Regions from separate parts of the Caballeronia sp. LjRoot29 genome, predicted to be linked through region 1. Evidence: predicted binding sites of a transcription regulator. Region 1 holds the regulator's gene; each other region holds the start of a gene.

Region 1 (7,800 bases):
ACGCTTCATCCGAGTGCGTCGACTTGTCCTCAAACACCGACACCATCCACGCCCGCGTCTCCGTTTCACTCACCGGCGACGCCACCAGCAATAGGTGCAACGCCCCCGCACCGTGCTGCGCCGCTTTCGACAGACTCGCCACCAGCGGCCGTTTCACTCGATACACATAGTAAATATCCACGCCCTCCTGTCCCGGCAATCCCGCCGGTTGCCAAAACCGGCATTGCCAAGCCTCAAGCCCGTCATCGATTGAAATTACTTCGTAATCCTGTACTTCTGCGTGCGATGCGTCACCGAGAATGCCTGTGTGCACAAACGGGAAGTGCGCCATATCGAGGAAATTCTCGACCACGCGCGGCGCCGATGAACGCACGGTCTGCGCCGCAAGATTGATCCGGCGCGCGCCCGGCCTGTCGTTTGCCGCGTACTCCGGAAAGAAATCGAGCTGACGCGACGGCTCACCAAGGCACGTCCACACCACGCCGTATTTCTCTTCCACGCGATACGTCAGCGCGCAAGCGCGCTTCGCGGGGCGTATCGACGGATTGGAGGGGATGTGGATGCACTGGCCATCGACGTCGTAACGCCAGCCATGATACGGACACGTAATCAAGCCGCCCGTCACCGATCCCAACGATAACTGCGCCCCACGATGCGGACAGCGATCACGCCAGACGTGGACATCGGTGGAGATATCGGGCGGTGCTGCCGGACCTACAGCCTCCGACGCGTTGCGCCAGACCACCAGTCGCTCGCCTGCCACTACGAACCCACGTAATTCCCCGGCGGGAACGTCGGCGCTGTTACACACAGGCAGCCATTCGCCGAGCAACGCGGCATCGCGCGCGGAGTGAGAGTCATCGGTAGCGTTTATGTCGCCAGTTGAAAGCGCGGATTCAAAGGGTTGCATCGGGCGTCGAAAAATCTACGTAGTGAATAAGAAGCCAAGAAGCCAAATGAAGGTCCGAACATCGATTCGAAAACAAGCGAGGCACAAACGCAACTCGCCAAAACAAAATACCCGGGCGCGCCGCGTGCGTACCACTCGTCCCAAGTGGATCGTAACGAATCAGCATCGGTCCGCCAAAATCTGGCTGAATCAGGCGATTTTCGGCCACTTTTTAGCGACGCAGTACGATTGCAATTCTGCACTACGCAGAAACTGCATAAAACGCGGCATCGATCAGCACATCAGGGAGACTCAGAATGGGGCAGGCGAATGACCCCTTGCATCGGCACCGCGGTTACGTGTGGTCGACTTTTCTCGATCCGGAAAAAGAGCAGGCGACGCTAAGAGTCATACTGTGCGGCCTCGCAACGGCCGTGTACGGCGTGCTGGCGTGGACCATTCCAACGCCCGCCGCCTTTGCCAGCTTCCATGCGCTCGCGCTCTATCTGATCTATGGAGTAGCGACGCGGCTAATCATCAGCAGAATGCAACGGCAGTCGAATCTGCGCCTCGCATTCACCACTGTCGCCGATCAGGCCCTGCTCACCGTGATCCTGGGTGCCGGAGGCGCACTCACCTTGCCCATGCTATGGGCGGTCTTCCTCTTTCTGATCGGCGCGGGCGGGCGTTACGGCAAGCGCACGCTGGCATTGTCGTGTGTCACGGCGATGGTGGGCATCGTCGCGTTGTCGGTGCTGCAGCCGTGGTGGATGATCAATCGCTCCGCGGCGCTCGGGATTGGCTTGAGTGTGTTCGGCGCATCGGTCTACCTCGCCGTGCTGGTCGGCCGGCTCGGCAGTGCGAACCGCGACCTCGCGCTCAAGGCGGGCACCGACCCGCTCACGGGTTTGAGCAACCGCTACATGCTGGAGCAGACCATCGGCCGGGCAATGATCGCGATATCGACGGGACAGGAAGGCGCGACCGCGTTGCTGATGATCGATCTCGACGGCTTCAAGGAAGTCAACGATACCTATGGCCACGAAGTCGGCGACGTCGTGCTGCAAACTTTCGCGGGCCTGCTGGCAAGAAGGGTAAGAACCACCGATACAGTCGCGCGGCTAGGCGGCGATGAATTTGTCGTGCTGGCGCGGCACGTGACGGGCAATCACGCGGTGCAGACGGTGGCAAACGGCGTGCACGCGGTGCTCGAGGAAATGAAGTCGGTGCAGGACCGGGTGGTGAATGTATCGGCGAGCATTGGTGCTTGCCTGATCTCGCCGGACTTGAGTCCCGGCTACAGAGATATTGCCGTGCTGATGCGCGCCGCCGATCGCGCGATGTATCGCGCCAAGTCATTGGGCAAAGGCCAGACAGAGTTCGCGGCGGACGCGGATTTCGAAACCTGACTGGTTTCCATCCGTCTTTTCATTCGCCGATACTCAAGCCTCCACGCCCGACCAAGCCTGTTCCCGCAACTTGGCCCGCAGCCGCGCAACGGCCTGGCTATGCAACTGGCAGACACGCGATTCGCTGACTTCCATCACGGCGCCAATTTCGCGCAGATTCAAGCCCTTCTCGTAGTACAAGCTCATCAGCAGCTTTTCGCGCTCAGGCAATTTATCGATTGCCTCGACCAGCGCCGAACGCAAGCTTCCATCGAGCAACGCGGAAAGCGGGTCGGCTTTATCGACGCAATAACGATCGAGAAACGGCTCGTCATCGGAAGACCGGTCGAAGTCTTCGTAATAGATCAACTGGCTGCCATGCAGATCCTGCAGCATGGCCTGATATTCGATCAGCGGCATGTTCAGATGCTCAGCCACTTCCTGCTCGCTCGCCGAGCGTCCAAGATGCTGTTCAACCTTGTGCACCGCGGATTCCACTTCGCGCGAAGTCTTGCGCATGCTGCGCGGAAGCCAGTCGTTGGCGCGCAACTCGTCGAGCATCGCGCCGCGAATCCGCTGGCTGGCGTAGGTCTCGAACTGAGCGCCTTGATCTTCTTTATAACGGCTGGCGGCATCGAGCAAACCGATCATGCCGGCCTGGATCAAGTCATCCAGATCGACGCTAGCCGGCATTTTCGCCACGAGTTGCAGGCCAAGCCGGCGCACCAACGGTGCGTAGCGGGTCAGGACCTCGGACTGTGACAGTTTTCCCTGGGCGTTATACATCGCATTCACCTTGTTCCTTCTCTTGCTGCATCACACGGACGCGGCGCTGCTCATCGCAAGCTGCATCAATGGTGTTTCCGTGCGGCGAACCGCGCCGGAGTTGATCGAGCGCTCCAATCCGTGCGGCGTTTCCGCTCGCAAGGACTGCACGGGCCATTCAAACTGCGACGCTTTCGGCATCGGCCAGTACTGCAATTCAGCGGCAATCTGCCGATAATCCCGGGCGGCCGCCGTCGCCGGAAAAGCTTCCACCGCGCAACGCGATAGTTCATGCGCCCGCGCCACGCGCGGATCTTCTGCTACGCAACCGGCAGGCATGAGTTGCACCGCGAGATAACGATTGGCGACGCCGGCGAGGTTATCGAAGGCGATTTTCGCGTCTGCGCCGTTCTTCACGTGATTCACGACAACCCGGAACCGGCCGATCGCGTGTGCGTAGTGCAGACGCTTGATGCAGGCGTACGCCTCGGTGATCGCGGCGGGCGCTACGCGGGTCACGATCACGAAGTCGTGCGCTTGCACGGCCAGATTTGAGAGCGCGCCGCTGCGATCGAGCTGGGTATCGATCAGGACGACATCGGCGGGTCCGTCAAGCAGCACCCGGCAATGCGCAGCGTCCTGGCTGATGCGTTCATCGCGAGGCGCGGCAATCACCGAAAAGCCGAACGGCGTGCGCGTGACGGCGTCCTGCAAAAAACGCTTGCCGGACAAGACCGCGCCCAGTGCACCGTTATCCGGCACCTTGGCCAGCCGGGTCACCGACAACCCGTTCTGGCGTTCATCGATTACCAGCACATCCTTGCCTTGCGCGGCGAGGGCGGACGCGAGGTTCACCACCGTCGACGTATTGCCGCTTCCGCCCATTCCACCTGCCGGGGCGCCACACACCGCGACGACCCGCGAGCCATTGCGCGTCAGCAGCCGGCGCAGGCCTTCAGCCTGATCGGACACGAACTTATCCAAAGTGAACCTCATGCAGTTCGGTGGAAGCGCGCGCGGAAAGCGCGGACAGGAGCGGCGGCACATCGTCGTCTTGCGGCACGAACGGCGAGCCGTCGCGCGGGATGCAGAAGGCGCTTTTAATCAGGAAGCGCTTGGTCGCGACATACAGGTTTTCCGGCACCTTCTGTCCCGTCGATACGTAATGCACGGGCAGCTTGTAGCGGATCACGGTGTCGAGCACGCCGCCCAGGTTCGTGGCTTCGTCGAGCTTGGTCAGGATGCAGCCCGCGAGCGGCGGCTGGTCCGGCGTGCTCTGGTACGCCTGAACTACTTCGTTTAACGTATCGCCGTGGCTGGTTGCGTTGAGCAGCAGCAGGCGTTGCACCGGATGGCCGGCGCCGCACAACATGGCGATGTGATCGGCCACAGTGCGGTCACGCTGGCTCATGCCAATCGTGTCGATGAGAACAATGTGCTTGTTACGCAGTTCGGAGAGCGCGAGTTGAAGGTCGCCCGCGTCTTTCACCGCATGCACCGATACCCCGAGGATCTTGCCGAAAATACGCAGCTGTTCGTGCGCGCCGATCCGGTAGCTGTCGGTGGTAAGCAGCGCGACCTTGCTGGCGCCAAAGCGCATTACGCAGCGCGCGGCGAGCTTGGCGGTGGTCGTGGTCTTGCCTACGCCCGTCGGTCCCATCAGCGCGAAAACGCCGCCGCGGTTCATCATCGATTCTTCGCTGTCCATGACGGGCAGGTTGTTTTCGAGCACTTGCTGAACCCATTCCATCGACGCTTCGGCTTGTTCGATCTCCGGCATGTTGTCGATCAGCATCCGGACCAGTTGCGCGGAGAAACCAGCAGCGAACAGGCGCTTGGTCAGTGCGGCGTGGTTCGGGCTGCGGCGTTGGCGATCACCCCACAGCAAGCCGGCGAAGTGCTCTTCCATCATGCCGCGCATCGACGACAGTTCATTCATGACGGTGTCGTTCACGACTTGCTCCATGCGGCTGCGGATGGCTTCAGTCACAGCGGCAGCCGCCGATGCCGGCAGGCCCGCGAACGCGCCTTCCTGCATCGAACTGGCGGATTGGGCCGCGGACGTGTTGGCTTCCTGCTGGAACTGGGCCTGTGCGGTTTTTTGTTCTGCGCGGCGAGCGGCGAGTTGCGCCGCTTCGCGGGTCCATCCCGGGGCTTGCGAGGATGCCTGCGGCGTGACGGTCACGGGATTACCCAATCCCTTCGCAATCGCCGACGATGCGCTCAGCGCGCGCTGCGGCGCGGTTTCAGCGGCCGACTGCGCCACCCGGCGGGCATGTTCGATCAGCCAGGGATTCGATTCAGCCATCGTGCGCGATACGTCGTCTGCTTGCGGTTCCGGCTCGAAATCATCCAGCGGTTCGGGATTGGCGCCGAACACTGACGAAAAGACATCGCCGTTCGCGTAGGGGTTGGAACCCGCGTTCGAATTCGAACTCGGCTGCTCGTAGGACCGTGACGGCCCCGCCAACTGATGATTGCCGGCCGACTCCCGCAGCTTCATTTCGCGATGCTGAGCGGCGGCTTTCGGAGATATCTTCGCGAGATCGCCGTCGGCGACCGCAACGATCTCGACGCTGCCGTCTTCGGTTACCCGATTTGACAACACGACCGCATCGGGGCCCAGTGCTTCACGGACGAGCCGGAACGCTTCGCGACTCGTGGCACCGATGAATTTGCGGATGTTCATTTACCCCCCGATGAGCTCGCGCTCACTTTGATCTGTTGCGGTTGACCGGTGCGCCACGTTTTGAGCGACGTACCGTTTTCCTGTGAATGAATTATTGCAAGGGTGGGTGTCGGGCCATCGGCTGATAAGAGCCGGGAAAGCGGGGTAATTCGGGAGATCGATGCCGGAAGCGGTTCGCGGGCGGCATCGGGGAAGTGCGGGAAGGTTTAAACGTCAGACAATTGCAATGGTGTTCACGGCAACTGCAATGAAACACTCGTAGAGATATTTCATTACCCGTCGTGTTATTCCGCTGCAGGGCCGCGGTGATTATTTCGCCTTTCGTTTTATTGTTCCGCAACACCGCGCCCTATAGTTCGTAATATCGATCTTATTGAGTTTTTGAAACGACTTCAATCAAGTTTGAAAATCAATGAACAGTGATTGACTCGACAAAATATCTATCGTCCATCAAGACGAACCTACCTATAATAAATCGAAGGACAATTCAAATAAATTGCAATAGCAGAGCATGCATTTCACGTCCTGACATTAATCAAGGAATATAAAAATGGCGGAAAAACTATTTCACGCACAACCATTCCCACTCCCGTTCGATACAAAAACAACTGCACCGGTCGTGATCGAGATGCAGCGTGATTTTGTCGAGCCGGGAGGCTTTGGTGAAGCGTTGGGAAACGAGGTCTCTCTCGTGCGCAGCGCGATTGTCCCGTGCGGGAAAGTGCTGAAGGCGGCGCGTGACGCGCAGCTGCTGGTGATCCATACGCGTGAGGGTCACCGTGCCGACCTGGCCGATTGTCCGCCTGCAAAACTGACGCGCGGCGGCAAGACGTTCATTGGCACGGACGGCCCCATGGGCCGCATCCTGGTTCGCGGCGAGGCCGGGCACGACATCATTCCAGAGCTGTACCCCACGTTCGGCGAACCGATTATCGACAAACCGGGTAAGGGCGCATTTTATGAAACCGACCTGCAACTAATCCTGCAAGACCACGAGATCAAGACGCTTGTCGTGTGCGGGGTGACCACTGAAGTCTGCGTGACTACGACCGTTCGCGAAGCGAATGACCGCGGCTACGAATGCATTATTCCGGCGGATTGCATCGGATCGTATTTTCCGGAATTCCAGAAATCCGCGCTGGAGATGATCAAGGCGCAGGGCGCAATCTTCGGCTGGGTCAGCGACGCAGCCGCCATTGTCGACGGCTTGCGTGGCTGACTTGCGTGACTGACATCAGCCGGACCGCCATGGCGCGCCTCCTCACTTTTCCCGTGTGCTCGGTCGGTTATATGGCGGAGCACGGGCCGCACGAGACGCTGCGGTTCTGGGTTCATAGCTGCTTTGAGCACGCCATGAACATGGCGTCGGCGAGCGGCGAGTTGTTGACCTTGCTGAGTCCACGGTATCAGAACCTGCCCACGGCGATCAGGCTTGCAACGCCGCCGGGCCGGGATTGGCGGCATCAGGCGCACTCTCGCCAGCCCGTCACGCTGGAGAACAACGAGCTGCTGCGCGGCACGCTCTGGCGGGCGAACCTGAGCCTAGCGCCGTGCTGGCGCCCTGGAGCGGATCGCGTGCAGAGCGGCCAATCGCCGCGCGTGCTGCTGGCGGCGTATCCGGTGCTGGCGAGCCAGTTGTTGGAGTACTGCATGGAGCGCGAGGTGCGCAGCAGCCTGCAGTTACTGCCGGGCTCGCCACCGGGCGGCCGCAAATCTCGCTTGAACCCCGAGGACGGAAAGGCGGAGCTGGAAAGCGGTGTTGCGGAACTGATCGGTTACGGCGCCGGGCTGACGCCGGATGGCGACGACTATCTGCTGGGTTATCTGGCGTCGTTATGGCCGTGGCAGCACCTTGGCGCCATATCCGCTCATTTGAAACTATTGCGTCCGGCAATCAAGAGTCAGCTTCACCGGACGACCAGTATCAGCCGGCATTATCTGGAACTTGCGTTACAGGGACACTATTCACAATCAATCCATCATTTGACGAGCCTCCTGATTCACGGAACCACACCGGCAGTCATGAAACTTTCGGCAATCAATGTGATGAAATTCGGCTCGTCATCGGG
Region 2 (7,800 bases), on a different contig from region 1:
TTGTCGGATTGGCGCTGTTCGAACATGGTTCGCGGCCTTTGCGTTTGACCGAAGCGGGCCGAGTTTTCTATACACAGGCAAGGCGCCTTGTCGATGAAAGCGACGAACTCGTGCCGCTCACCCGCAGGCTCGCACAACTGGCGGAACGCATTGTGATCGGCTTCGTGCCGTCACTCTTTATGGCGCGCTGCCACAGGTCATCCGCGCATTTCGCGAGGCCGCTTCGCAGATCGAATTGTCGCTGATCGAGATGTTCACGCTTGAACAACTCGGTGCATTAAAGGGCGGACGAATCGATGTCGGCTTTGGACGACTGCGCTTTGACGACGTGCAACTGACGCGCGAAGTACTCGTCGAGGAACGGATGATTGCCGCGCTGCCGGAAGATCATCCGTTAGCCGATGCTTCGGTCGAGTTGACGCTGGAGGCGTTGGCACGCGAGACGCTGATTGTTTATCCGAGTTCACCGCGCCCGAGTTATGCGGACCAGCAGTTATCGGCACTGCGCGACCATGCGCTTGAACCGGCCTCCGTACACGAAGTGCGAGAGTTGCAGACAGCGCTTGGACTCGTTGCGGCGCGAGTGGGTGTGTCGCTTGTCCCTGAGAGTGTCGATGGTTTAAGGGTACATGGGGTGGTCTATCGGCACCTTCCAGAACCTGGTCCCACGTCGCCCATCATCATGAGCCGACGCCTTCAGGATGAAGGGCAGACCACGGCTCTTTTCTGTTCCATCGCGCGACCTGTTCCGTGGTGGCGAGGAAGGACCAGCACGTTAAAAAAAGTCCCACCCAGGCGGGATGGGACTCAAGCACGACGAGGAGGAACTTCGTCGCGGGACACACCCTCAGAAGGGTGATCCCAGTGTCTCCGCATTCGCGCCGAAATGGAATATTTCAGGGGCCGATCTAACAACATTTAACGATCTGCACATCAGGAACGCGCGCACCGCCTGACGTGTCCTCCGTCGCATGACGTTACTCGGCGCGCGGTGCGTTGCCGGTCAACCCCTGCCGCCGGCCAGTGCGCCCGCGCTGTTAGCCCCGCCGAACAACGCAGTCAGATAGCTCGCATTGCTAGCCATATGCGCCATCAGCGTATTGAGCGCGGTGAACTGCGCGTTGTAGCTATTCGTCAGTTGCGTGGCGAATGCATCCAGCTTCGTGCCCTGGACCTTGATGTTGTCGAGGTCCTTGTTGAGCGCGTTTGTCCTGTTATCGATCAGGCCATCTTTCTTCAGAAAAGTCGTGAGGGTCTTGTTCATCTCCGCGCCGATGCCGGAGCCCGCGCTGAACAATGCGTTGATCGTGCCGGGCTTGGTGGTCAACGCTGCGTTCAACACGGTTTCGTCAATCTTCAACGTGCTGTCCTTTTGCAGCGTGATGCCGATTGACCCCAGGTTCGCCATTCCCTTGACGCCGCCCGCAGAAGTCGGGACGCCCTTGCTGATCACGGTGGCAAGCGCGTTCCTGACCGTGTTCATCATCGAGTCGCCGAGCAACGGGCCACCTTGCGAACCCTTGGGTTGCGACGCATCGAAGGAAGTCAGCGACGCAGCCATGTTGATGAAATTGTTATACGCCGTGACGAAAGCCTTGAGCGAGGTCTGCTGGGCGGTTGTGTCGGCGCTGATGCTCAGCGTCTGGGTCGTGCCGACGGACTCGGAAGTCAGGTTGATCGACAAGCCCGCAATAGCCGATGTCACGCTGTTGGTCGGGCTGCTGACCTCGGTGCCGGCCACCGTCAGCAACGCGTCCCTGCCGGCCGCGGTTTGCTTCCAGTTCGCCGATGTCTCAATGGTCGTGTACGGCGCCACGGTCTTGGCCGGGTCCGTTGGGTCGACGGTCGATATGGACGAGCTGACGTTGAGCTTCGATAACCCCGTGTTGTCGCCCGAGCCGGTTGGCGTGACCTCCACCGAAATACCGCTTGCCTTGCCCGTCGTCGATGAGTGCAGCACGAGATGGGCGCCGTCCGTACCGGTGATCACCGTTGCGCTTACGCCCGGATTGCCGGAAGCCGAATTGATCGCGGCTGCAATGCCGCTGAGCGTGTTGTTCGACGAATCGATGTTGATCGAAACGTCCGAGCCGCCCACCGAGAGTTTCAGCGTGCCGGTTCCGAGCGTTTCCTTCGCGCCGAACGCACCCGAGGTAATACTTTGCGATGTCGCTATGTTAGTGACCTGGATCGCGTAGCTGCCCGTGGTCGCGCCCTTGCCTGCAGTGGCCGTCAGACCCTTGCCGTCGGCCTTGGCGATGACAGCGGACAACGCGCTGCCATCGGACAGGGACGCCAGCGAGCTTTGCAACAGCGACATGACCGATTTCAACGAACCCACGGCGGTCAGTTGCGAAGTACTGGTCTTCTGTTTTGCCACGTTAGCCGCGTTCAATCCGGCGACCCGCGCATTGACGATAGCCGCGACAAGCGCGGGGACGTCAGTGTTTTTGCCGGTCGAGCCGTTGATCAGAGATTGTCCCGCAGACTTGATTGCGTCAGACATAGAAACTGGAACTCCCTTGGTTAGCTCGTTGGGGTGATCGACACGCAGGCTTCACTCAGTTAAGTACCTGCGCCAATGTTGCGATCAATCACCTTAATATTACGGTAAGCCAACACAATACTTTAGTTAAGTTTTCATTTTATTTGCTAAGAGATTACAAACTGGGGCACCCGGAGCAGTGCCAAGCCCGTTTACTCAACCCGAGTAGAAAACAAAAATTAGGCGACGGATTTTTCCGAAGCGCGCGTTTAAGCACTCGACAGACATCTGCATCGAGCGTCTTTTCAATCTCAGGGAACCGTTATGAAAGCACTAAAAGATCGGGCTTCATCCACGTTTGCAGTCAAGGCCGCCTTGGCTCTCCTCACTGCCGTGGCCGCGCTGACCAGCGTGCCGGCATTCGCGCAAGCGGTCATCGTTGCCCCGTCGGCGCCGCCGCCAATGCGCACGGAAGTCGTGCCCGTCGCGCGTCCCGGATATGTGTGGGACGGCGGCCACTGGCGGTGGGCCGGCCGCGGCTACGAATGGGTGCCGGGCCACTGGCGGCCGGTGCGGATCGGCGCACGCTGGGTGCCGGGTCACTGGGTGCAGCGCGGACCTAACTGGCGATGGATCGAAGGTCACTGGGCCCGCTAATCAGCGCTCAGCTACGGTCACCTACGTTCACCGTAGCTCCATCACCTTCCGAGCCGGGACAGACATCATGTTTAAAACGCTGGTCGTTATTGTGTTTGCCGCCGCGGCACTTTCTGCGTGTGTCGTTTATCCCGCGCGGCCGGCTTATTATCGGCCGGCGGTCGTCGTGTACTGAGCAGTCCCCGCGCCGGCGCACCGGGTCGCAATCCTTCCCGGCGCAGGCTGTTGAACATGTGCTGCGAGACAAAAAACATTGAAAGAAGAAGATCCGGACGCGGAGTTGTTAGCGCGTGTCGATGGCAGGGAACCCGGAGCGGTTCGCGAGATGGTCGCGCGCAAACTGCCGCGGCTGCTCGCGCTCGCGACCCGGATGCTGGGAGACCGTGACGAGGCAAGCGACGTGGCACAGGAAGCGTTCGTACGGATCTGGAGGCAGGCGTCGCGCTGGCAGCGCGGCCAGGCTCGCTTCGACACCTGGCTGCACCGCGTGGCGCTCAACCTGTGTTATGACCGCTTGCGTCGCCGTCAGGATGTCGTCGCGGAAGACGACGCGCCCGAACCCGTCGACCAGGCGCCGCTGCCGGAAGATCAACTCGACGAGACCGCGCGCAGCGAGCGCATTGCCGCCGCGCTCGCCGCGCTGCCGGCACGCCAGCGCGAGGCACTGGTATTGCAGTATTACCAGGAACTATCGAACGTCGAGGCTGCGGCTTTGATGGGCATCAGCGTGGAAGCGCTGGAAAGCCTGCTCTCGCGCGCACGCCGCACGTTGCGCAGCCGTCTTGCCGGCGAACGCGGCGAGCATGTCTTTGGAAAGGAACGCCGATGACCCCCGAACGTTTTCGCCGCCTCACCCAGGCTTATGGCGCCACGCCGGAACATTGGCCGGCCGCCGAACGCGCAGAAGCCGAAGCGCTGCTCGCTCAACGTGACCCTGCCGCTCTGGCCGCTCTGGCCGACGCCCAGGCGCTCGACCATGTGCTCTCGAGGCACAGCGTTGCCGCGCCCGAATCCGAACTGGTCCGGCGCATCCTGGCGTCCGCACCGGCTGTACAGATCAAGCCGCCCCGTCAGCAAGCCGCGTGGAAACGGCCGCACTGGTGGATCTCGGGCGCGGGTCTCGTGGGCGCGGGGGTGGCCGGAATCGCTGCGGGCGTGCTGGCCATTTCGTTGACCGGGTCTATCTACAACACGCCGGCGAACCCGCCGAGCCTCTTCGATCAAACCGGTGAAAGCACCGTATTTAGCAGCGCAACGGCCGACTGGAGCGACCAATGACCATGGCGACAACCCGGCTCAAGACACTGCTGATCGTTTCACTGGTGCTCAACATTTTCCTGCTCGGCGCAATCGCGGGCGGGACGTATCGATGGGTGGCGAAGCAAAAGGCCGAGGTGCTGGCGCAGCAACGCGGCTTGCGTTTCGCCGCGGCTGAGCTCCCCCCGGAACGTCAGGACCAGTTGCGTGAAGCGCTGCGGCAGACGCGCCGTGAGAGCGTGCCCCTGATCATTAGCGCGCGCTCGGGCAGGCTCGATGTCGTGCAAGCGCTTGCTGCGCCGCAATTCGATCGCGCCGCGCTTGACGCAGCGCTCGCCCGCACGCGTGAAGCGGACGTTGCGGTGCGTGCGCGGGTCGAGGCGACGGTGGCTGAATTCGCCAGCACACTGACGCCCGATGAACGGCTCAAACTCGTCGATGCGCTGGAGCGCCACGGCCCGCTGCATGTCGGACCGCCGCCTAAAAAATAAACTTGGGGCGCAGCGACGGATTCACGCAGCCCCACCGTTCAAGCACCATACCAACTTGATTCGTGGGAACAGCCATGGCTGATGTAACCCCTGCTGTAACCCCTGCTGCGATCGCGCTGAATCGCTTCGGACTCGGTGCCCGCGCGGGCGCCATCGCTCCGTCCGATCCAAAGGGCTGGCTCAAGAGCCAGCTCTCCGGCGCAAGCTATCAAGTAACGCCGCCAGCGTTAGGAGACCAACCATCAAGCAGCGCGCTCGCAGCCGAATTTGCCGAGCGCCAGAGCGCCATCCGCAACGCCGGCGCCGACAACAACCAGGCCGTGCGCAAGGCCTATAACGAAAAACTCCGCGATATCTACCGTTCAGCGGTCAACGCGCGATTCCTAAGCGCGCTGCAAACGTCCACGCCGTTTGTCGAGCGGCTGGTGGTTTTCTGGTCGAACCATTTTGCGGTATCGGTGGAAAAGCCACCCGTGGCCATGCTTGCCGGCTCGTTCGAAACTGAAGCTATCCGTCCGCATGTACTGGGCCGATTCGAAGACATGCTGGTCGCGGCCGAACGTCATCCGGCGATGCAGATCTTCCTCGATCAGGCGCGCTCAGTCGGCCCCGATAGCCCCGCGGCCGAGCGTGCCGCCATGAAGCATCCTGACCGCAAGCCCGGACTGAACGAGAACCTGGCCCGCGAGATCATGGAGTTGCATACGCTTGGCGTGCGCAGCGGCTACGACCAGAACGACGTGACCGAATTCGCCCGTGCGCTGACGGGCTGGAGCATCGGCGCAATGAGCGTGGGGACCCAGCGTAAGGACGCCGCCTCGCCCGGGCAATTCGTGTTTCGTGAGCCGCTGCATGAACCGGGAACACGGACCATCATGAACCGGCAATACGATCAGCCTGGCGAGCAGCAAGCGCTTGCGGTACTGCACGATCTGGCTGCCTCACCCGCGACCGCGCAGCACATTGCGGTCAAGCTCGCCCGGCATTTTGTCGCCGATACCCCGCCGCCCGCGCTAGTCGATCGCCTGGCCGGCGTGTTCAGCGCGACGAATGGCGACCTGTCCAGCGTGTACCAGGTGTTGATCGATTCGCCTGAAGCGTGGTCGCCGGTCGATGCCAAGTTCAAGACGCCTTGGGACTGGACGGTGTCGTCGCTACGAGGGCTGGGGCTCAACGATCTAGGCAACCTGCAGATTGCGCCTTTGCTGACCCAGCTCGGCCAGCCAGTGTGGCGGCCGGGGTCGCCCGCAGGCTACGACGACATAGCCGCAAGCTGGGCCGCCCCCGACGCGCTCGTGCGCCGGGTGGAACTGGCGCAGCGTTTTGCATCACGCGTTGGCGATACCCTCGATGCACGCACACTCGGCAACCAGTTGCTTGCGGGTTCATTAAGCGATGCTACGGCATCCGAACTATCTCGTGCGGAGAGTGCACCGACCGCACTTGCGCTGCTGCTTGTTTCGCCTGATTTCCAACGGAGATAACACGATGACCACGCGTCGGAATTTCTTGTGGTGCGCGGGTGCTGGCGCCGGCGCCATGCTGATTGGGTCGCGCATGGCATTCGCTTCGGTGGAGTCGGACCGGCGCTTTGTGTTCGTGATCCAGCGCGGCGCCGCCGATGGTCTCAACATCGTCGTGCCTTATGCCGATCCCGCATATGCACGTTTGCGCGGAGCGCTTGCGATTGATCCGTCGACCGCAACGAAGCTCGATGGCACGTTCGCGCTGCACCCCTCGCTTGTCGAGACGGCGAAGATGTACGCCGCGCAGCAAGCGCTGTTCGTGCATGCGATTGCATCGCCGTATCGCGACCGTTCGCACTTCGATGGTCAGAACGTACTCGAAACCGGTGGCACGTCGCCCTACCAGATAAAGGACGGCTGGCTGAACCGGCTGGTATCCATGCTGCCCGCTTCCAGAGCCAATGCAATCGCGCTCGCGCCTACCGTGCCGCTGGCGTTGCGCGGGCGTGCCGAGGTGACGTCGTACGCGCCGTCCGCGCTGCCGCAGGCGCCCGACGACCTGCTCGTGCGCGTCTCGCAACTCTATTCGGGCGACCCGCAGCTTCACGCGCTCTGGAGCTCGGCGATGGACGCTCGCGGGCTCGCCGCCGATGCCGGCGCGCGTCAGGACCCGGCGAGCCTTGGCAAGCTTGCCGCGAGTTTCCTCGGCCGTAGCGACGGCCCGCGCATTGCGATGATCGAAACCGGCGGATGGGATACGCACAGCGCGCAGAACCCGCGGCTGGGCGCGCAACTGAAGGCGCTCGACACCATGATGGCGTCCATGCGCGACGGCCTCGGCGAGCACTGGTCGAACACGACCGTCCTGGTTGCGACCGAGTTCGGACGCATGGCAACGGCGAATGGCACGGGCGGTACGGATCACGGCACGGCATCAGCCGCGATGTTGCTGGGCGGCGCCGTGCAAGGCGGCCGCATTCTGGCGGACTGGCCGGGGCTCGCACCGTCGGCGCTGTATCAGGGGCGGGATCTGCGCCCCACTCTCGGGCTCGACAGCCTGATTGCAGCGGCGGCAGGAGAAACCTTCGGTCTCGATCCGGCTCACGTCAGGGCGACTCTGTTCGCGCAGAAGACCGCCAGCCCGATGTCCGGCAGGTTGCTGCGGACTTAACGGTGCAACACGCGGGCGAGCAATCACGTTTTTAACTTCATCGAGGAAGGAATAATAATGAAACAGGGTTTAAGCGTTGTACTCCTTAGCATTTTTCTGACAGCTTGCGTAGTGGAACCCGTCCGGCCGCCGCGTCCTGAGCCGGTTGTCGAAGTTGTCCCGGCGCAACCTGCGCCGGGTTATCGATGGGTGAAGGGACACTATAAATGGGAAGCCAATCAGTGGGTGTGGGTCCGCGGACATTGGGCGGCGTACTGATTTAGCTGGGGACGC
Region 3 (7,800 bases), on a different contig from region 1:
TAGCCGCTTTTGTACACCGGCTGCAAGCGGAAGTGATTCATCGGTTCAATCGTCAGTGCAAGCCTCAGGCGCGAAACGTGGCTGTCGATAGTCCGCGTGGACTCGCGAAATTCTCGTCCCCAGACCATGGCGAAAATATGATCGCGCGACAACACGCGCCCGACATTCGAGAAAAACAGCAGCGCGAGCCGGAATTGCGTACCGCTCAGTTGCACCGGTTGGCCGCGCACGGTGACGCTCTGCTGACGCGAATCGAAGCGATACGGCCCGAGTTCGGTGATCGCCGCGGTATTCGCCGGATACGCACGCCGCAGCAGCGCTTCCACGCGCGCGCCGAACTCGGCGGAACGCACGGGGTGCGTGACGTAGTCATCGGCGCCCGCGGTCAACGCGCGGACCACGTTGCTCTCTCCGCCGTCCGCCGAGGCGAACATCACGGGCACGCGCTCGCCAATGCCCGAGCGCATCGATTTCAACAGGTCGAGCCCGGACAAGCCGGAGGAATGCCAGTCGAGAACCAGCATGTCGACAGTGGATCGGGACAGCGATTTCGACATCGACAAACCATCGCTGAAGGGAATGCAAACATGGTTGAGACGTTCGATGATTCCACCGATGACATAACGATGCTGTGGATCGGACTGGAGAATTGCGATGCGCATGATAACGGGACCGGTGAACCTGCAAACGGTGACTTCGCGCGTACTTAAAAGGCGGTGTTGAAGGCACCAAAGAAGGTCTCATGACGCTCTACGAGACCACTTCAGACGCGCGAATTCTGCAGAGCGGTACTGGCTTGATCTATCGGACAATTCTTAATCCCGGGCAACATATCGTCACAAATGCTTTCAATATGTCTCGCGAAGTCACTGTTTGTGCCCAGACGTGACGGAATCCGGCCCTTTCAAAAAAGTGTTGCCTGCACGCCATGCCGCCCCCATGCCACCCGTTTGACAGCGCTGCGAAAAGCCGACATGCATATTTCACGAACCACGGAAACGTCGGACGCTGCAGATCGATAAGCTGGTCTTCATGAACTCGAACCTTCCCTCCTCACGCGCAGGGCTGAGCACACGCCAGACGCTGATCGTCACCACGGCCAGCATGGGTTTCGTGGTCTCTCAACTCGATGTCACCATCGTCAACGTGGCGCTCGCGAGCATTGGCCGCGACCTGCACGCGAGCGTGGCGGGCCTGCAGTGGACCGTCGACGCCTACGCGCTCGCCTTCGCCGCGCTGATGCTCTCGGCAGGCGTGCTCGGCGACCGCTTCGGCGCGCGGCGCTTGTTCGTCGGGGGCCTGATGTTGTTCGGGGTGGCTTCCGCCGCTTGCGGCTTTGCAATGGATGCGACCCAACTGACCGCCGCACGCGCATTGCAGGGCATAGGAGCGGCCGCCACGCTGCCCAACTCGCTGGTCCTGCTGAATCAGGCCTGCGGTCACGACGACGGGCTGCGCGCGCGTGCCGTGGGCTTGTGGACGGCGGCAGGTTCAGTATCGATTGCTGCAGGACCGATCGTCGGCGGCCTGTTGATCGCTGCGTTCGGCTGGCGCAGCATTTTCTGGGTCAACGTGCCGTTGTGCGCGGCCGGCATCGCGGCGACCTATGCGTGGATCGCCGATAAAAAGCCGGAGCAGAAAGCGCGCGGCGCCGACTTGCCCGGGCAGGTCCTCGCGGCCGTTGCGCTGACCGGCTTTGTCGGCGCGATGATCGAACTGCGGCCGTTGGGCCTGACGCACCCGCTGGTGATCGGCGGCATTGCCGTGGCGCTTCTCGCGGCCGTGGGACTTGTGCTGGTCGAGCGGCGCGCGTCGGCGCCCATGCTGCCGCCTGCGCTGTTTCGGGACCGCACGTTCAATGCGGCCACGGTGTTCGGTATCTGCGTGAACCTCACGTATTACGGCATGGTGTTCGTGCTGAGCCTGTACTTGCAGCGCGTGCTGGGCCACACGCCCTTGCAAACCGGGCTGGCGTTCCTGCCGCTGACCGGCGGGTTCCTGTTGTCGAATCTGGCGAGCGGCGTGGTCGTTGCCCGCTTCGGCTCGCGCTTGCCGATGATCGTTGGCGCATTGATCGATGCGGCCGGTTTCGCCGCGCTTCTTTTCGTCAACGCGTCGACGCCGGTGTGGGCGCTATTGCTGCCCTTCTTGCTGATCCCGACAGGCATGGGGCTCGCCGTCCCCGCGATGACGACCGCCGTATTGGGCTCGGTTGAGCCGGACCGCGCGGGCACGGCGTCGGCGGTGCTGAACACCGCGCGGCAGGCGGGTGGCGCGATAGGCGTCGCGGCGTTCGGTGCGCTGGCGAGTCACTCGGCCATGGCCGAAAGCGCGCAGATCGTGATAGGGGTGAAGGCGTCGGCGGGGGTATCGATGGCGTTGCTGTTATTCGCCGCGGTCCTCGCTTGGCGGGCGATTGAGAGCAAACGTGCGAAGGACGGAAAAACGGATGCGGGATCGATTAAATGCGGCTCGGCGACGCGTTCCTGAGCAAGACGCGGGCGCGTGAAACGCGAACGACCGGCGGCGGGAACGTTAGTTGCGCCTGCCTTGCCATACGCACTTCTCGTGCAACGCGCGGTCCGCAGACCGCTCATGAGGAACTGGATATGTCCACGCCGCCGCCGGACCCGACTTACTTGCCGATAGAACCCGATCCCGACGAGCTGCTCGACCCGGATGCGCCGCCGCCCGAGGACGACCCCGACTTACCCGATGGTCCTGATTCAGCGACGCCTATAGTGCCGGCAGATCCAAAAAACGGCACACCGCGCCTTTGAATTTTCAGCTTTGAAGTGCAGCCTCTCGTCAACAGCAAAAAATGCCCGCCTGCGTCTTGCAGGCGGGCATTTTTCCTTTGGGTGATGCGGTCCGGGCGCGGTACACCCGCGCTATCTGTTAAAGAGCCGTTGTCAGGATTTCGCCCGAGGCGAGTGCCCGTTCAATCAACCCTTCCTGCTGGGCCTTGCGCACCGCTTCGGCGACGAACGTTTCCGGTGCTTCGACCTCGGCTTTGATCGCACCAATGATCCCTGAGGCCTCCACGATCACCAGCGACTTCGCCGAATCCGCCCGGCTGATGATGACGCGTTGCGGACTTCCGCCGTCTGCGATGCTTGCGCAGAATTGAACCGGTTTGCCGTCGATGGTCTGCTCGAAAGTTTGAATCATCGCTGGGTTTCGCCTGTAGTAAATGGAGTTCGCGTCAGGGCACGCATAAAACGTTCCGCCCCAACTTTCGCAAGCCGCGACCGACAGCTTAGACCCATAGTTTAGAACCTATAAGTCACGCCCACCTGGACGACGGGATACCAGCGATACCGTTCCACGTGATCAGTAATGTTTTGCTGTTCCTGATCGATATTCGCCTGCGTCGTCAACTGGCTATAGATGGCCGGCACGGAATAAGAAACATGGGGACGGCCGTACGCCACGCCGAGGTCGCACATAAAGCCAAATCCCTTCGATACCGGCTTGTGACCGTAACCCACGCCGAGGTACGGCATCACGCTCGGCAAGCGCACCGTGGCCGATGGCGCAGGCCCGACAGCCGGCACAAGGTCGTTGCCGATCTTGTAGTTGCCGTCGGCGTCAGGCACCGCATGCCCAGTCAGTTTGTCACCGTTGAAAAGCGCACCGCCCGTCACGCGAAAACCGCTGCTGGAGAACGGGAACAGGTCGAGGTAGAGCCCTCCTTGCTTGAGGCTCAGGTGCCCGTCGTACTTATTGTCGTCGACGGTAAATGAATGCGACAGGCCGAAGCCCTCCACTTCCGCATGCACGCCCGACCACGAGTTGAAGGAATATGCCGCGCCTATCCCTGCGCCCAGCGTGCCGCCCTGTACGTAAATTTCCTGCGCGTGCGCTGCGCTCGTTGCCATCGTTGCGATCGCTGCGGCGGTTGCCGCCCTTAAGACAATGTTCACTGCACCTTCTCCGTAATGTCCCCGGCTCTTTCCCGTGGCGAGACTTTACGGTTTCAGTAATCGTTTCAATGAAGCGAATAGTGACTGTTTTCGAGTTCAGTTCGACGCTCCGGAAAACTGACCTGGACGCCATGAATCAACGCCTCTAATCATCTGATGAATAACACCTAAATTTGATTTGGCGCGATGGAAGGTAACTTTTGCCATGCCCAATCCCTCTACAGGCAAAAAGATACCTTCTCCCTACCCTAAATCTGCTGAGCAGCTTGCCGTTAAGGTCTAGGACAGCTTCATTCAACGGAAGCATAAAAATCAGGCGGAGAGAGCATGTTTGTTGTTATTGGCTGGGTCGTGGTCATCGGGTCGGTGATCGGCAGTTTTCTGGGCGTAGGCGGTCATCTGGCCGCACTGTTCCAGCCCTTCGAGTTGCTGTGCATCTTCGGCGCGGCGGTGGGTGCGTTCGTCGTATCCAATCCGGTGACGACGCTCAAGAAGACCCTCAAGGTCATCCCCACGGCGTTCAAGCAAGGTGGCTACTCGAAAGAGAAGTACGTGCAGCTCATCGCGCTGCTGTACGAGCTGCTTCAGAAGGCGCGCAAGGAAGGCATGATGGCGCTCGAGGTCGATGTTGAAGCGCCACAGAACAGCCCGACGTTCAAAAAGTACGAACACGTGCTCAACGATCACCATCTGCTGGAATTCATCGTCGACTATCTGCGCATGATGTCGAGCGGCAACATCAACGCGCTCGAGATGCAGGACCTGATGGACGAAGAACTCGAGACGCATCACGCGGAAACATCGCTGGCTGCCGGCGCGATTCAGAAGATGGCCGATGGCCTGCCCGCGTTCGGCATTGTCGCGGCCGTGATGGGCGTCGTGCATACGATGGGTTCAGTAGGCGCCGCGCCCGCGATACTCGGCGAGATGATCGCGGGCGCGCTGGTCGGCACGTTCCTCGGCATCCTGCTCTCGTATGGTTTCTTCGGACCACTTGCCGATCTGCTGGCTGCAAAAGGACAGGCCGAAGCCAAGCCGTTCCAGTGCGTGAAGTCCGTGCTGCTTGCATCGATGAACGGCTATGCGCCGGCTATTGCCGTCGAGTTCGGGCGCAAGGTGCTGTTCACCGCTGATCGTCCGTCGTTCCAGGAACTCGACGAGGCCGTCCGCGCCACCAAGCAACCGAAGTCGGCGTGACGAGCCTGTCTCGCCCGCTGCAGATCACGCCGACCATCAAGAGGTTCGCTCATGGCTGACTCCCCTTCTCGCGACCCCATGCAGTCGGTGCTCGCGCCGACTGTTGTAGTGCGACGCAAGAAAAAATCCGCACACGCGGGTCATCATGGTGGTGCATGGAAAATCGCGTATGCGGATTTCGTGACTGCCATGATGGCGTTCTTCCTGCTTATGTGGCTGCTAGGCTCGACCTCCAAATACGACAAGCAGGGCATTGAAGATTATTTCAACACGCCGCTGTCGGCAGTCTTCGGCGGCAAGGACGGCAGCGGTGCTGCACGCTCAAGCTTGATTGAAGGCGGCGGACGCGATCTCTCCAGTTCGCGTCCGGGAGAAGCCACCAAAAGCCAGACCCAGCCCTTGCCGAAGACAACCGAACGCACGGCCGCAAGTGCCGCTGCAATCGCGGCCGCCGCGGTCAAGGACGACGCAGAGCGCCTGAAACAACTCAAGCAGAAGCTTAGTGCGTTGATCGAGCGCACGCCGGCGCTGGCCGCGTACAAGGACCAGATTCGCATCAACATCACGAGCGAAGGATTGCGCATCGAAATTGTCGACTCACTCAAGCGGCCGATGTTCCCCTCAGGCAGCGCAAAGCTGGAAACGTATGTGACGACCATCCTCGGGCAGATCGGCTCCTCGCTCAACGACGTGGATAACCGCGTGTCGATCGCCGGACACACGGACGCCGTGCCGTACTCAGGTGGCGAAGCAGGGTATTCGAACTGGGAGTTGTCGAGCGAACGGGCGAACGCCGCACGCCGCGCGCTGATTGCAGGCGGCATGAACGAAGGCAAGATCCTGCAAGTGCGCGGACTGGCTAATGTATTGCCGCTCAATAAAGCAGTCGCCGATGAACCCACTAACCGGCGCATCAGCATCCTCGTTTTGAACAAGGCCGCCGAACAAACCTTCTTTGCGGACGGCGGTCGGACCGCCGTGGATGAATCGAAGCCGGCTAGCTCAATGATTCCGGCGGTCGTTGGGTCGCAGGCGGCAAGCGCGGTGATTCCGCCGGTCGTGGGGGACCAACAGGCGAAGCCTCGAGTTGCGTCGGCGAACGCCCGGCCGGCCTTAAAAAGCTAGCACGCTGCAGTGAGCGGCGGCGATTTTCCAGCCGCTCTCCGTTTCCACCCACATGCGCGTGTAGCGCAGATTGGCGGAAAGCGGCACGCCGCCAAATTGGCCGGCGAGCGCCGCATGCGTGAGCGTCACGGCGCTCCTGTCATACACGCGCACCGTCTGTTCCTTGATCTCCAGCCGCTCGATCCGCTGTATTCCATGGCGATGCGCGTTCAGGTCGTCGGCCTTGCTCCACACCTTGCCCGTTGCATCGACGAACGTGAGGTCGTCGGCGAGCAACGTATCAAGCACGTCTACGTCCGATGCAAGCATGGCCTCGCGCAACCGCTCCTCGAGTGCCGCAATCACGCTCTCTGTCATGGCTTTGTCCCTCGCTTGAAGATGAGCCGTCAGCATAGCGCGACGGCTCGCCAAAGCGCTTCCGCACGCCTCTCCGATACCCGTTCCTGGGATTTATCGAAAGTATTTTTCTGAAGCCGTCGCTGAAAAACAACTGTCATATACCTTACACACCCGTTCGCTAAAGTCCGCCCGTCGCGAGCTACAGACCGTCAGAGTCCGATGCCGTGCAGCACCTATTTGCTTCATTGACAAGTTTCGCTTAATCACACCCACGCTAGGGAGAACGTTTTGAACCGTAAAACACTGCTCGCCACTGCTGCAATGGCGGCATTCGCCGCATCGGCAACCACTGCTCAAGCTCAAAGCAGCGTCACGCTTTACGGCCTTATCGACGCCGGTATCAGCTACGTGAACCACGCAGCCGTCGGCACGACAGGCAGCTCGAAGAACTTCAAGTATGACGACGGCGTATCGCAAGGCAGCCGTTGGGGCCTGCGCGGTGCTGAAGACCTGGGCGGCGGCCTGAAGGCGATCTTCACGTTGGAAAGCGGTTTTAACAGCGGCAACGGTACGCTCGGCCAGGGCGGCGCGGAATTCGGCCGTCAAGCGTATGTGGGGATTTCCAAGTCGGATATCGGCTCGGTCACCCTCGGCCGGCAATACACGTTCTCGACCGATTACCTCGGCGGTTCGTACTCCATCGGCGGCCAGACGGTTGCAGGCAACTACGCGTATCACATCAACGACGTCGACCAGCTCACGTCGAGCCGTATCAACAACTCGATCAAGTTCAGCAGCGCCAACTTCAGCGGCCTGACGTTTGGCGGCTTGTATGGCTTCTCGAACCAGGCTGGCGCATTCGAGGGTTCGCCCACGACGACGACCGCAGGCGTGACGACGCAAGGTTCATCGCGCGCTTACAGCTTCGGCGCGAACTACGCTAACGGCCCGTTCGGCATTGGCGCGGCTTACACCGACATCCACTACCCGGGTTCGTCCACGCCGGCGTTCAGCACGAACATCGCGAACGTTTCGACGGGCGGTACGAAGGACCTGCGCACGTTCGGTGTTGGCGCCAGCTACAAGTTCGCTGCTGCAACGGTGTTCGGTCTCTGGACCAATACGCGCTTCGAAGCCATCACGGGCGCAACGTCGAAGTTCAACGCGTATGAAATCGGCGGCAAGTATGCGTTCACGCCGGCTCTTACCGGCG

What was found. The regulator FliA, encoded in region 1, starts transcription of late flagellar genes. The targets are predictions, from matches to a motif close to CTAAAGTTTNNNNNNNNNNNGCCGNTA.
Region 2: the regulator FliA is predicted to act here: its motif matches at 2,606-2,632, upstream of fliD (flagellar filament capping protein FliD).
Region 3: the regulator FliA is predicted to act here: its motif matches at 4,175-4,201, upstream of motA (flagellar motor stator protein MotA).

The regions. Positions count from the first base shown of each region.
Region 1 is NZ_CAXUPU020000005.1:64,712-72,511, reverse strand. Features, by position in the region: gene ACSQ83_RS07770 (Rieske 2Fe-2S domain-containing protein) at 1-910, opposite strand, end outside; gene ACSQ83_RS07765 (GGDEF domain-containing protein) at 1,207-2,298, shown strand; gene ACSQ83_RS07760 (RNA polymerase sigma factor FliA) at 2,332-3,063, opposite strand; gene ACSQ83_RS07755 (MinD/ParA family ATP-binding protein) at 3,094-4,026, opposite strand; gene flhF (flagellar biosynthesis protein FlhF) at 4,019-5,731, opposite strand; gene ACSQ83_RS07745 (cysteine hydrolase family protein) at 6,282-6,950, shown strand; gene ACSQ83_RS07740 (DUF2877 domain-containing protein) at 6,956-7,800, shown strand, end outside.
Region 2 is NZ_CAXUPU020000045.1:8,690-16,489, forward strand. Features, by position in the region: partial or broken gene ACSQ83_RS31900 (LysR family transcriptional regulator) at 1-742, shown strand, start outside; gene fliD (flagellar filament capping protein FliD) at 1,004-2,506, opposite strand; gene ACSQ83_RS31910 (YXWGXW repeat-containing protein) at 2,810-3,142, shown strand; gene ACSQ83_RS31915 (RNA polymerase sigma factor) at 3,396-3,971, shown strand; gene ACSQ83_RS31920 (hypothetical protein) at 3,968-4,420, shown strand; gene ACSQ83_RS31925 (periplasmic heavy metal sensor) at 4,417-4,890, shown strand; gene ACSQ83_RS31930 (DUF1800 domain-containing protein) at 4,965-6,374, shown strand; gene ACSQ83_RS31935 (DUF1501 domain-containing protein) at 6,379-7,527, shown strand; gene ACSQ83_RS31940 (YXWGXW repeat-containing protein) at 7,585-7,785, shown strand.
Region 3 is NZ_CAXUPU020000002.1:63,012-70,811, forward strand. Features, by position in the region: gene ACSQ83_RS02450 (response regulator transcription factor) at 1-662, opposite strand, end outside; gene ACSQ83_RS02455 (MFS transporter) at 1,033-2,490, shown strand; gene ACSQ83_RS02460 (hypothetical protein) at 2,610-2,780, shown strand; gene ACSQ83_RS02465 (hypothetical protein) at 2,899-3,171, opposite strand; gene ACSQ83_RS02470 (hypothetical protein) at 3,273-3,881, opposite strand; gene motA (flagellar motor stator protein MotA) at 4,254-5,123, shown strand; gene motB (flagellar motor protein MotB) at 5,175-6,248, shown strand; gene ACSQ83_RS02485 (nuclear transport factor 2 family protein) at 6,237-6,605, opposite strand; gene ACSQ83_RS02490 (porin) at 6,876-7,800, shown strand, end outside.